DNA from 2 places in the Aquamicrobium segne genome. Region 2 is predicted to be linked to the other one. Evidence: riboswitches for the same ligand, from Rfam matches in the RefSeq annotation. Region 2 holds a riboswitch; the other holds the start of a gene.
What was found. Region 2 has a riboswitch for S-adenosylmethionine ahead of ACFPLB_RS06695 (homoserine O-succinyltransferase). Riboswitches for the same ligand answer to the same signal wherever they lie in the genome.
Positions count from the first base shown of each region.

Region 1: another riboswitch for S-adenosylmethionine. It lies ahead of ACFPLB_RS11755 (O-succinylhomoserine sulfhydrylase); the one in region 2 lies ahead of ACFPLB_RS06695 (homoserine O-succinyltransferase).

Region 1 is NZ_JBHSLL010000039.1:34,352-41,047, forward strand. Features, by position in the region: gene ACFPLB_RS11750 (catalase) at 1-681, shown strand, start outside; gene ACFPLB_RS11755 (O-succinylhomoserine sulfhydrylase) at 778-1,971, opposite strand; SAM riboswitch at 2,030-2,107, opposite strand; gene ACFPLB_RS11760 (2'-deoxycytidine 5'-triphosphate deaminase) at 2,198-3,298, shown strand; gene ACFPLB_RS11765 (ABC transporter substrate-binding protein) at 3,390-4,163, shown strand; gene ACFPLB_RS11770 (YMGG-like glycine zipper-containing protein) at 4,333-4,653, shown strand; gene ACFPLB_RS11775 (DUF6455 family protein) at 4,781-5,056, shown strand; gene xseA (exodeoxyribonuclease VII large subunit) at 5,160-6,611, opposite strand; gene ACFPLB_RS11785 (DUF937 domain-containing protein) at 6,669-6,696, opposite strand, start outside.
Region 2 is NZ_JBHSLL010000016.1:34,041-40,736, forward strand. Features, by position in the region: gene rpmB (50S ribosomal protein L28) at 1-124, opposite strand, end outside; gene ACFPLB_RS06675 (DUF3108 domain-containing protein) at 403-1,194, shown strand; gene yddG (aromatic amino acid exporter YddG) at 1,231-2,112, shown strand; gene gloB (hydroxyacylglutathione hydrolase) at 2,163-2,930, opposite strand; gene ACFPLB_RS06690 (class I SAM-dependent methyltransferase) at 3,068-3,808, shown strand; gene ACFPLB_RS06695 (homoserine O-succinyltransferase) at 3,911-4,834, opposite strand; SAM riboswitch at 4,904-4,983, opposite strand; gene ACFPLB_RS06700 (pyridoxal phosphate-dependent aminotransferase) at 5,111-6,220, shown strand; gene ACFPLB_RS06705 (prephenate/arogenate dehydrogenase family protein) at 6,224-6,696, shown strand, end outside.

The DNA.
Region 1 (6,696 bases), on a different contig from region 2:
TCGGTTCAGGTCATGCCTTATGAAGAGGCCAAGACCTACCGCATCAACCCGTTTGACCTGACCAAGACCTGGCCGCATAAGGATTATCCGCTGATCAGGGTCGGCAAGATGACGCTCAACCGCAACCCGGAAAATTTCTTTGCCCAGATCGAGCAGGCCGCCTTCTCGCCGGGCAACACCGTGCCGGGCATTGGCCTGTCACCCGACAAGATGCTGCTTGGCCGGGCTTTTGCCTATGCCGACGCCCAGCGCAACCGCATCGGCACCAATTTCCATCAATTGCCGGTCAACCAGCCCAAGGTGCCGGTTAACTCCTATATGTTTGATGGCCACATGACCTATCATCATTCGGGCAACGCCCCGGTCTATGCGCCCAATAGCGGCGGACGTTCGTGGTCGGATGAGACCGGCCCGGTCGCAGATGGCTGGGAAGCTGATGGTCCAATGGTTCGCAGCGCTTATGCGCTGCGGGCTGAAGATGATGATTTCAGCCAGCCGGGCACTCTGGTGCGCGAGGTCTTCAATGATGCCCAGCGTGCGGCACTGGTTGATACGGTTGCCGGTGGCCTTGCCGGTGGTGTGCGTGAACCGGTGCTGAGCCGTGCTTTCGATTACTGGAAGAGCGTCGATGCCGATATTGGCGCCCGCATCGAGGCAAAGGTGAAGGCGATCAAAGCCTGAACTAGAAAGAGCCGGTCGAAAGACCGGCTCTAAACTTTTGTTTTAACCGCAATTTGTGCGACGTCAGATGATTCCATCTGACGTCGCACAAATGCTCTAGCGAACGCTGGCCAGCGCCTGCTCAATATCCTCTACGAGGTCGTCAATATCCTCAAGGCCGATCGACAGTCGCAACGTGCCTGCACCAATCCCGCTTTCAGCCCGTGCTTCATCGCTCAGATTCTTGTGCGTGGTCGTGGCTGGATGGGTAATCAGGCTTTTGGCATCGCCCAGATTGTTGGAAAGCAGCACAATATCAAGCGCATTCTGGAAGGCAAAAGCTCCCGCCCTGCCGCCTTTTACGTCAAAACAGATGAGCGTTGAGCCACCTGACATCTGCCTGGCGATTATATCGGCCTGCGGATGGTCGGGACGGCCTGGATAGATGACGCGCTCGATCTGCGGCGCTTGCGCCAGAAGATCGGCAATGCGGGCGGCCGAGCGCATCTGCTGATCAACCCGCACGGCAAGTGTTTCCAGCCCCTTGAGCAGCGTCCACGCATTAAAGGGCGACATGGACGGGCCGGTATGGCGGAAGTAATCCTGCAAATGCTCTTCAACCCATGCCTTGTCGGAAAGGACGATGCCGCCCAGACAGCGGCCTTGCCCGTCTATATGCTTGGTAGCTGAATAGACGACGACATGAGCGCCCAGTTCCAGCGGGCGTTGCAGCAGTGGCGTGGCAAACACATTGTCAACCACCAGCCTTGCGCCAATCGAATTGGCAAGGGCTGCCACAGCGGCAATGTCGATGACCTCAAGGGTGGGGTTGGTCGGGCTTTCAAGGAAGAAAAGCTTGGTGTTGGGGCGTACGGCCTGTTCCCAATTGGCAATGTCCTTGCCATCGACCAGCGTGGCTTCAATGCCATAGCGCGGCGCCAGTGTCTCGACGATCCAGCGACAGGAGCCGAATAAAGCGCGTGCCGCCACAATATGATCACCCGCCCTGAGGCTGCACAGAATGGCTGCGGCCACCGCTGCCATGCCTGAAGCCATGGCGCGGCCTTCTTCAGCGCCTTCAAGCGCACACATGCGCCTTTCAAACATGTCAACCGTAGGATTGGCGTAGCGCGAATAGATGAAACCCGGATCTTCACCCTTGAAGCGGGCTTCGGCAGCCTCTGCCGTTTTATAGACATAGCCTTGCGTGAGAAAGATTGCTTCTGACATCTCGCCATATTGTGAGCGCAGCGTTGCGTCGTGAACCAGCGTCGTGCGTGGTTTCCAATTGCGTGTCTTGTCCGATGTCATGGCTTTCTTTCCCAAAACAAAAAACCGGCCGCGAAGTCGCAACCGGTACAGACAGCTTCCAAAGAGTCCGACGGTCCCTTAGCGACTTGTTTAACGTGGCTGCAAGCCGACCGGCCAAATCACCACGGGATAAGCATGGCTTTAAACCTCACGCCGGGTTGCGTCAATCATTTGTATGTTTAAGACATATTCAATTGTCATCCCCTATCGGCCGGGAGCTTGAGCCTTGCGTCAGACTGGCATTTTGCCCGATCAGGAAATTGCCGCGCTGTTTGAAACTGGCGCGCTTGTTTCACCTCGCGCACTCGATGCTGACCAGATTCAGCCTGCAAGCCTTGATCTGCGGTTGGGAGAAAAGGCGTTCAGGGTGCGCGCCTCCTTTCTGCCGGGGCCGGGCCATTCGGTTGCAGAAAAACTTGACCGGCTGCAATTGCATGAAATTGACTTAAGCGCGGGCGCCGTTCTGGAAACGGGCTGCGTCTATATCGTGCCGCTTTTGGAAACACTTGCGTTGCCAGAAAAAATTTCTGCCTCGGCCAATCCCAAAAGCTCGACCGGACGGCTTGATATTTTCACCCGTGTGATGACGGATCACGGCGCGGAGTTTGACAAGATTGCCGCTGGCTATCATGGCCCGCTCTATCTGGAAGTCAGTCCGCGGACCTTTCCAATCGTTGCCCGCACCGGTTCACGCCTGTCGCAAATCCGGTTTCGCAGTGGCAATGCCTTGCTTGGTGAAGAAGAACTGCATGCGCTGCATCAAGGCGAGATGCTGGTGGCAACCGATCCGCCCGATATTTCTGGCGGTGGCATTGCCTTGTCCATTGATCTGGAAGGGGATGCCAACGGGCTGATCGGCTACCGCGCCAAACATCACACCGGCCTCATCGACGTGGACCGCCGCGCCATTCATGAGGTGCTGGATTTCTGGGAGCCGCTTTATAATCGGGGTGCGGCTGAATTGGTGCTTGATCCTGACGAGTTTTATATTCTGGTCAGCCGCGAGGCCGTGCATGTGCCGCCCTTATATGCAGCCGAAATGACACCTTTCGACCCGCTGGTGGGTGAATTCCGGGTTCACTATGCCGGTTTTTTTGATCCCGGCTTTGGCCATTCGGCTGCTGGCGGCACCGGCAGCCGCGCCGTTCTGGAAGTGCGCAGCCATGAGGTTCCCTTCATCCTTGATCACGCACAGATTGTAGGCCGATTGGTCTATGAACATATGCTTGCACGCCCGCAAGCGCTTTATGGTGCTGATCTTGGCTCCAACTATCAGGCGCAGGGCCTCAAACTCTCCAAGCATTTTCGCAGTCCCGTTCAAGTATAAGCCTCTCCTTTTCGGCTTGTCTCCGGCTTCTGGCTGTGCTTGGCTGGAGACAAGGCCAAAGGGGCCTGAATTTTTTGGGAAGAGGTATAATATGCGAATTTCCAGATGGCTCGCAGGCGTTGCCACGGCGAGCGTGATTGCTCTTATCGCCGGTCAGGCAGCCGCACAGGATGGCAAGCTCAGGATTGGGACTGAAGGTGCTTATCCTCCCTTCAACAGTTTGACAGCCGATGGTCAGCTTGAAGGGTTTGACATCGACATTGCCAATGCGCTTTGCGAGCAGATGAAGGTCGAATGTGAATTTGTCGTGCAGGATTGGGATGGCATTATTCCAGCCCTTCAGGCCAGCAAGTTCGATGCTGTTGTTGCCTCCATGTCGATCACCGAAGAGCGCAAGGAGCAGGTTGATTTTACCAATAAATACTATGTCACGCCGCTGGCTGTCATCGCCACCAAGGACAGTGACCTGAGCGGCACCAAGCCCGAAGAGCTTGCGGGCAAGACGATCGGGGCGCAATCGGCGACCACGCAGGCAATTTATGCACAGGATCATTATGCCAAGGCTGGCGCGGATGTTAAGCTTTACCCGACACAGGAAGAGGCCGTGCAGGATATGCTCAATGGCCGTCTTGACGCGCTTGTGTCCGATAAATTCGTTCTCGTTGACTGGCTCAACAATTCGGATGAGGCGGATTGCTGCAAGCTAATTGGCGATGTTGAGGGCACTGAACTGGAAACCGGTATCGCCATTCGCAAGGGTGAGGATGAACTGCGCGAAAAGATCAACAGCGCCATTGACGCCATTGTTGCTGACGGCACCTACCAGAAAATTCAGTCAAAATATTTCAATTTTGATATTTATTGATCAATCAGCATTTTTCTTGAAAGGCCGCAGCGCAAGTTGCGGCCTTTTGGCCGCCCTGATCGCATGATGTAAGGGCTTGTATCAAAAACCCGGAACCTGTTGCAGTCAGCTTACGTTCATCTTCATGATGCGATGTGAGAATGGGCTATCAGACAAGGAGAAGGATCAGATGAGAGTTTTTAAATTTGCAGCCATTGGCGCTGTCGCCCTGACCATGGGTCTTGCCGGCTGTTCGCAAACGCCGCAACAGCAGCGCGCCACGACAGGGGCCGCCGTTGGTGGTGTGGGCGGGGCACTGGTTGGTCAGGCGATTGGCCGCGATACAAAGAGCACGCTGATTGGCGCCGGTGCCGGTGCGCTGCTTGGTGCTGTGGTTGCCACTTCCGGCGGGCCACAGCCAGGTGATCGCCAGATGTGCCGTTACCGCGCGCCCAATGGTCAGGTCTATGTCGCTGAATGTGATGAGCGCTATTATAGCGGGCGCTATTAGAGCGTTTTGCAAGGACAGGCGGTTGCGTCCGGCAGGACGCAACCGCGCTCCATGAAAAGAGCCTGCGGCATTTCATTCGTTTCCATGATGGGATGAAATACTCTAACATGCAGCGCAGGAGGCAGATATGGCTTCTGCGCAACGCTGGCCGCTGACTGAACTTGTCTGGAGGCAGTTCAGGATTTTTGACCTCGCCATGGAGCGAGCCGGGATCGATGCTGCTTCTGCGGCGCGTCTGGAGGCAGGCAAGGCAATGGCTGAGGCGCGCACGACCTGCCTGACCTGTCCAGTTAAAGAGCAGTGCCGGGCTCTGTTGGAAAAACAGGCTGATTTTGCAGATGTGAGGGCAATCTGCCCGAATGCCGATTTCTTTTTGCGGTGCATGGAAAAACCGGATTCTTAGAGCATTTTGCAGCCAGACGGAATCTTCTGGCGTCGCATAAATGCGGCTAAAACAAGAGATTAGAGCATTTCATCCGTTTTTCATGAAAACAAGAAAAGCTCTGTCAGAAAAGCGAGCCTTGTCCGCCATCATCTCTGGTCTTGGATTGCGTGTTGGGTTTTGGAACCGGGCGTGGACGAGGTGTTTCTGGCTTGCCTTGTCCGGCCATGGCTTTGGCCGTACCATCGGCAAAACGCAATTCCAGTTCCTGCCCGGACACAATATCAGCAGCGCGGCGCATAACTTGTCTTTGTGTGTCCAGCACCATTGCATAGCCGCGCTCAAGAATGGCCTGTTCGGACAGTTTTAAACTGGCAAGCAGGCGGTCGGCCTGCACAAGGCGGGCCCGCAGCCTTTCAAGGCGTATTGTCATTGTCTGCCCGCTCCGCCGGGCAAGGGCTGTCACGGTCTCTTCAAGCTGTTTTTGGCGGTGCAGCAAGGGGATCGGCGTCAGGCGGATTGCAGCAAACCGTGCCCGTTTACGCTCAACGCCCACTTCCAGTGCTCGCTGCAAGCGGCTTTCGGCCTCATCAAAACGGCGGCGTTTTAATCCCAGCAATTGGTCTGGTGAGGGCAGGGCGCGTGCTGCTGCCCGAAGTGCCTGCCGCTCGCGCTCCAGCCGCCGTGAGATGCCTGCCTGTAGCCGCGAAGTCAAAGTGGCCAGCATTGCTTGCAGTTCCGCCCGCACCGGCACCGCCATTTCGGCAGCACCGGTTGGAGTGGGGGCGCGCTTGTCGGCAGCAAGGTCGATCAGCGTCCAGTCGGTTTCGTGGCCGACCGCCGAGATAACCGGGATATGCGAGGCGGCAACGGCGCGTGCCAGCGCCTCATCATTAAAGCCCCACAAATCTTCAAGGCTGCCGCCGCCGCGCGCCACGATCAAAAGATCGGGTCGGTGCACAGGACCAGCAAGCGGCAATTCATTGAAGCCGGTTACGGCAGCGGTTACTTCTGCGCCGCTGGTCTCGCCCTGCACCCGCACCGGCCAGATGATGACATGCAGCGGAAAGCGGTCGCGGATGCGGTGGAGAATATCGCGAATGACCGCACCGGTCGGTGAGGTGATAACGCCGATGACTGCAGGCATATAGGGCAGGGCGCGCTTGGTGGCGTCGTCAAAAACGCCTTCAGCCGTCAGCCTGCGCTTGCGCTCTTCTAAAAGCGCCATCAGCGCCCCGGCCCCTGCCGGTTCGAGATTATCGATGACGATCTGATATTTGGAAGAGCCCGGATAGGTGGTCAGCTTGCCGCTGGCCACCACTTCCATCCCCTCTTCGGGGCGGAATTTCAGGCGTGACATGGTGCCCTTCCAGATCACCGCTTCCAGTCTGGAGCGATCATCTTTCAGGGCAAAATAGGCATGGCCGGAAGAATGCGGGCCGCGATAGCCGGAAATTTCGCCGCGCACCCGCACATTGCCGAATACGTCCTCGACGGTGCGCTTAAGCGCCCCGGAAATTTCACTGACGGTAAATTCGGCAGCATTGCTGCGCGGCTCGGCTGTGGTCTCATTCATGGGTGGTGGCCCTGACTTTAGCGCATTTCATCCGTTTTTGTGAAAACAAGAAATGCTTTAGCCTTTCCGGTCCATGCCACGTAAA
Region 2 (6,696 bases):
CTTCGGAAATAAGCGTGACATTGACCAGATTGGGCAGGAAGCGACGACGGGTCTTGTTGTTGGCATGGCTGACACGATTGCCGGTCAGAACGCCTTTGCCGGTGAGTTCGCAAGCGCGGGACATGATTGCACCCTTCAATTATTCTTGTTCCGGCCAACCCAGATGCCCACGCAATACGACGCGCAGTCTCCAATGGGCTGACCTAAAGGAAAGTTGGCGTTCCATAGGGGGATTTCGCCCATGCGTCAAGCACAAGCTTGGCCTGTCACGGTAAACAGCCTTCTTAGAAAGGCCGAATTTGGCGCTATATGCAAGCTGATCGAGCCTGTCTCCCGAACTGGCTGCCAGTTTCGGGATAAAGACATGTGTAAAACAAAAAAACCAGAAACAGGACATGAGCCATGGCGTGTTCATTTTCTATCCGGCTTGCCGCTGCTGTCATGCTGTTGCCGCTGTTTGCATCTTCGGGGGCCATGGCTGCACAAAATTTCAGCGGTGATTACAGCGTAACCTATCTGGGCTTGCCGATTGCGCGCGCCGCCATCAAAAGCACTTATGAAAAAAGCAACTATTCAATCAGCGGTGCGGTCACCAGCGCCGGTCTTGGTCGCATTTTCGACGATACGAAAGGCACGCTGCGCGCAACCGGCAAGATTATGAACGAGGGGCCGGTCTCCCACAGTTTCCGGGCCGAATATGTGTCGGCAAAAAAACCCTCATTGGTCGATATCCGCTTTGCCAATGGCACGGTCGTGTCCACGCAGGTCAAGCCTGCCCCAAAGAAGCGCGGCAAGGACTGGGTGGCGCTGCAAGAGGCGCATTTGCGGGCAGCCATTGACCCGATTGCCTCCACCATGGTGCGGGCTGACAGCATTGACCATGTGTGTGGCCGCACGGTGAAAATGTATGATGGTGAAATACGCGCTGATCTGAAGCTCAGCCGCGTTTCCATGGGCACTGTTTCCGTAAAGGGCTATAAGGGGCCGACCGTTACCTGTCGCATGAATTTCCAGCCTGTTTCCGGCTACCGGAAGGGCAAGAAGTCGCTTAACTATCTGAAAGATCGCAGCCGTATCATGGTGACATTTGCGCCGGTCGGCCAAACCGGCATATATGCCCCGATCCGGGCAACGATCGGCACGCAGATCGGAACGATCACGATCAGCGCCAGCCGTTTCGAGGCGTCAAAATAGTTGCTGAATAAAAACGGGAGAGAGATAAAAATGGGGATGATGCAGGCAACACTGATCGGGTTTTCGGCTGTTGCCATGTGGGCGCTTCTGGCTCTGCTCACCGATGCGTCCGGGAACGTGCCGCCCTTTCTTTTGTCATCCATCACCTTTGCCATTGGCACCGGCGTCGGGCTTGTGAGCCGCCTGTTGATGCCCCGGCCCGCACAAAAGATACATATCCCGCCGCTGGTGTGGGTAATCGGTATTGCCGGATTGTTCGGCTACCACTTTTTTTATTTCACCGCCTTGCGCAATGCCCCGGCAGTGGAAGCCAGTCTGATTGCCTATCTGTGGCCGCTGCTGATCGTCATCGGCTCGGCCCTGATGCCGGGAGAGCGCCTTGCGTGGAACCATGTTTTGGGGGCGCTGCTCGGCCTTGCCGGAACTTTTTTGATCGTAACACGCGGCAATGGCCTGTCTTTTGATGCCAGTTACGCTTTCGGCTATGCCATGGCTGGCATCTGTGCGCTGGTCTGGTCAGCCTATTCGCTGCTGTCGCGCCGTTTTCCTTCCGTGCCAACAAGCGTGGTCACATGGTTTTGTGCCGCAACCTGTGTGCTGTCGCTGGTCTGCCATCTGCTGCTTGAAGAAACGGTGCTGCCAGCCAATGCGGGCCAGTGGCTGGCCGTGATCGGGTTGGGGCTGATGCCGGTGGGGGCCGCCTTTTACGCATGGGACATCGGCGTGAAGCGCGGTGATATTCAGGTGCTGGGGGCCGCCAGCTATGCCGCGCCACTTTTGTCCACTCTGGTGCTGATTGCCACCGGCTTTGCCGAGCCGTCGCTGCGCATTCTTGCCGCCTGCCTGCTGATTACCGGTGGTGCGGTGCTGGCGGCAAAGTCGCTGTTGCTTGGCAGGAAAATCCCGGCCGGGACTTAAGGTTTGTTTTGGCGCATGATCTTATCTGAAAAGTCTGCAGCTTTTCAGGATCATGCATTATCCTTGCGATGGCGGATTTCGGTAAAGACCTCGACATCCGTTGCATTTTCCATGCCAAGATTTTTACGGATTGTCGGATCGGCAAAGCGCAGGAACGGGTTGGTTTCAAGCTCTGCACCGATGGTGGTGGGCAAGGTTGGCTTGTTCTGTGCCCGCAAGGCCTCGATCTCTTTGGCGCGGGCCTGCAAGGCAGCATTGGCAGGATCAATGGTCAGGGCAAAACGGGCATTGCTCAGCGTATATTCATGGCCGCAATAGACTTGCGTGTCAGCAGGCAGGGCTGCCAGTTTTTGCAATGATGCAAACATCACTTCCGGTTTGCATTCAAACAAGCGCCCGCAGCCCAGCGCAAACAGCGTATCGGCGGTAAAGATGATGTTTGCCTGTGGCAGGTGATAGCAGACATGACCTGCCGTGTGGCCGGGGGTGGCAATCACGTCAATAAAGCCGCTGCCGAAAGCGATGCGTGAGCCATCCTTGACCGTCTCATCAATGCCGGGGATTTTGTCCTTCTCGGCTTCCGGGCCGGTAATGTGCAGGTTGAAGCGCTGTTTCAGGGCCAGATTGGCGGCCACATGGTCGCTGTGATGATGGGTGATGAACAGATGCGAGGGGGGCCAGCCGGTGCGCTCAATAGCGGCTATGATCGGTGCTTCTTCAGGCGCATCGATCAGCGCCACGGCATTGGTTTTTCTGTCGCGTATCAATGCACCGAAATTATCCTGCTGGCACGTGAACAGCTCAACTTCAACAGTCATGATCAATCTCCTTCGTCATTTTAGACATAGGGCGGATATAAGGGACTGTCATCCTCGCTTTTGGTTGCCCAGCGCAGGTTTTGTTGAAACTGCTGTCAACAGCGGTTAGCGTTTGATCAAAGCTGAAAAGGCGTTTCATGTATTCTGATATTGTTGATCTGCGTTCTTTTTATGCCTCACCCCTTGGCCGTCTTGCTGAGCGCTCGATTACCATGGCGCTGTCATCAATCTGGGCGCAGGTGCCCAATGAGCGTCTGGTGGGGCTAGGCTATGCCTTGCCCTGGCTGGAGCGCTTTGGTGCAGATGCGGAACGTGTGTTTGCTTTCATGCCCGCCACGCAAGGTGCGGTGTTGTGGCCAGCAACGGGACCTGCCGCCACAGCACTGGTGTTTGATGAGGAACTGCCGCTGCCGGATGCGTCTATCGACCGCATGTTGCTGGTTCATTCTCTGGAACATGTGGAAAACCCGCGCGAGACGCTGAATGAAATCTGGCGGGTTTTGTCGCCAGCCGGTCGTGTCGTTATTGTCGTGCCGAACCGGCGTGGCGTGTGGGCGCGTTTTGAACACACACCCTTTGGCACCGGCCGGCCCTATTCGCGCGGGCAGCTTGGCGACTTGTTGCGGGAGGCAAATTTCACACCGGCAGCATGGGCGGACGGGTTGTTGTTTCCCCCGTCACGCCGACGGTTCATGATGCGTATGCACAGCCTGCTGGAAAGCAGTGGCCGTAAAGCCTGGCCGATTTTTTCCGGTGTTATTGTCGTAGAAGCGCAAAAGCGCCTCTATCAGGGCATTCCGGTTGCCCAGCGGGCCTCGCGCCGCGTTTTTGTGCCTGTGCTTTCTCCGCAGGGCAGACCAAGCCTTGGCATGCGCTAAAGCATTTTGTGAGCACAGATGGTGCCATCTGGCGTTGCACAAATGCGGCTAAAACAAGAGCTTGGAGCAGTGGAAGCTGCGTTCGTCAGAACGCCCGTTGCGCTAAGCCGACTGGCCGATCTTGCTGAGATCAAATATGGTGGTCTGATAGACCTGATTGAGCCAGTTGCCAAACAACAGATGTGCATGTGAGCGCCACCGGTTGAGTGGCGGGCGTGAAGGGTCATTGCCCGGATAATATTCATGCGGCACGTCAATGGCGCTGCCTGCCGCAATATCGCGGTCATATTCTTCCTTCAGCGAGGTTGAATCATACTCGATATGGTTGAACATGTAGAGCCGGTTGCCGGTTGCTTCTGACAGCAGGCAGGGGCCGGTAATGTCTGATTCCATCAGCAGATCAAGGCCGCGATCCTGTGGAATGTCGTGGCTGCGCACTTCCGTCCAGCGTGATACGGGCACGGCAAAATCATCGGAAAAACCGGCAAGATAGGGCGAGGCCGGAATGTTGTTATGATGGCGATAGACACCGAAAGCCTTTTTATCCAGCGTATATTTGGGGATGCGATGGAAATGCCAGGCCGCGGCCATGGCCCCCCAGCAAATGAAGAAGGAGGAATGGACATTGGTGGTTGTCCAGTCGAAAATCTGTTCAAGCTCGCGCCAGTAATCCACATCCTCATATGCCAGCAGCTCGATTGGCGCACCGGTGATGATGAAGCCGTCGAACTTGCGCCCGCGCACTTCTTCCCATGTCTGGTAGAAGGAGATCAGATGCTCTTCAGACGTGTTTTTGGCCTTGTGATTGCCAACGCGCACCAGCGTCAATTCAACCTGCAAGGGCGAAGCGCCAAGCAGCCGGGCAAACTGGGTTTCGGTGCGGATCTTGTTGGGCATGAGGTTGAGCAAGCCGATCTGGAGCGGGCGGATATCCTGCCGCAGAGCGGTGCGTTCATCCATGACGGACACACCCTCGCGAACGAGTATTTCACGCGCAGGAAGCTGATCGGGGATCTTGATCGGCATCATATTCTCCAACAAACTGGCCGGCCAAACAAAAAAGACCGGCGGCGAAATCGCAACCGGTCCTGACAGGACTTGTCAGCCTCGGCCTTTTTTAGCGACTTCTTTAACGTGGCTGCAAGCCGACCGGCCAAATCACCACGGAACTGGCATATATTTAGGACTGGCCCCGATCTTCGTCAATGCTTGCTGACACACTCAAGTCTCGACAATGTCGGGTGTGACAGCTATTTCAAAATATCTTGCCGGAATGTCCCGGCCTTCAGCGGATTTCAGATCATGACCATGGCACCAGAACAGTCTCGTCCCCAGCCTCGCGCCGGTATTTTGGACATTGATGCTTATGTGCCGGGCAAAAGTACGGTGCCGCCGGGTGTGAAGCTGTACAAGCTTTCTGCCAATGAAAATCCGCTTGGCGCGTCTTCAAAGGCAACCGAGGCCGCGCGCGAGGCAGCCGGACGGCTGGAATTTTATCCTGACGGGTCATCGACATGCCTGCGCGAAGCCATTGCTGAGGTGCATGGGCTGAACATGGCCAATCTCATGTGCTTCAATGGTTCGGATGAGGCGCTGGCGCTTTTGTCGCGTATCTATCTTGCGCCGGGCGATGAGGCAATCTATCCGCAATATGGCTTTTTAGCCTATCGCATCGCCATTCTGGCAGCGGGCGCCACACCGGTGATTGCTGCTGAAAAGGATGAGCGCGTCGATGTCGATGCGATCCTTGCCTGTGTGAGCCCCAGAACACGCATGGTGTTTCTGGCCAATCCGGCCAATCCGACCGGCACCTATATTCCTTTCGATGAGGTGCGGCGTCTGCATGCCGGCCTGCCGAAAAATGTCATGCTGGTGCTTGATGCCGCCTATGCTGAATATGTGCGCCGCAACGACTATGAGGCGGGTATTGAACTGGTGGCAAGCGCGCAAAATGTGGTCATGACGCGCACCTTCTCCAAGGTTTACGGGCTTGGCGGGGCGCGTATTGGCTGGATCTATGCGCCAGTCCATATTATCGACGCCTTGGAAAGAGTGCGCGATCCTTTCAACGTCACGGCTACCGCACTTGCCGCAGGTGCGGCAGCGATCCGCGATCAGGCTCATGTCGAGCATTCGCTTGTTCATAATGAGACCTGGTTGCCCTGGCTCACTGAAGAACTGACGGCATTGGGGCTTCGGGTGACGCCCAGCGTTACCAATTTTATTCTCATTCATTTTCCGGAAGAAGGCAGGCATTCGGCTTCTGCCGCCGACGATTATCTGAGCGCGCGCGGCTATATATTGCGGCGCGTTGGTGCCTATGGGCTTCCCGATGCGCTGCGGATGACAGTCGGAACCGAAGAAGCCAATCGCGGTGTTGTCGCCGCACTGACTAAATTTCTGAAAAGTTGAAAAATGCCTGAACCTCTATCTGAACCTTTATTTGAGAAGATTGCCCTTGTCGGCATCGGCCTGATCGGCTCGTCTGTGGCCCGCATCATCCGAAAAAATAATCTTGGCCGCCATATTGCCATTGCCACCCGTAGTCTTGAGACGCTGGAGCGGGCAAAACAACTTGGCCTTGGTGACAGCTATTTTGCGCAAGCTGCAGAAGCGGTTTGCGATGCCGATCTGGTCATTGTCTCGGTGCCGGTTGGCGCTTCGCAAGCGATTGCCAAAGAGATTGCACCTGCCTTGAAAAAGGGAGCGATCCTGACTGATGTCGGCTCGACCAAATCTTCGGTGATTGCCCAGATGCAGCCGCATATTCCCGAAGGGGTGCATTTCATTCCGGGCCACCCGCTGGCAGGTACCGAAAAATCCGGCCCGGATGCCGGTTTTGCCGAATTGTTTGAAAACCGCTGGTGCATCTTTACCCCGCTGCCGGG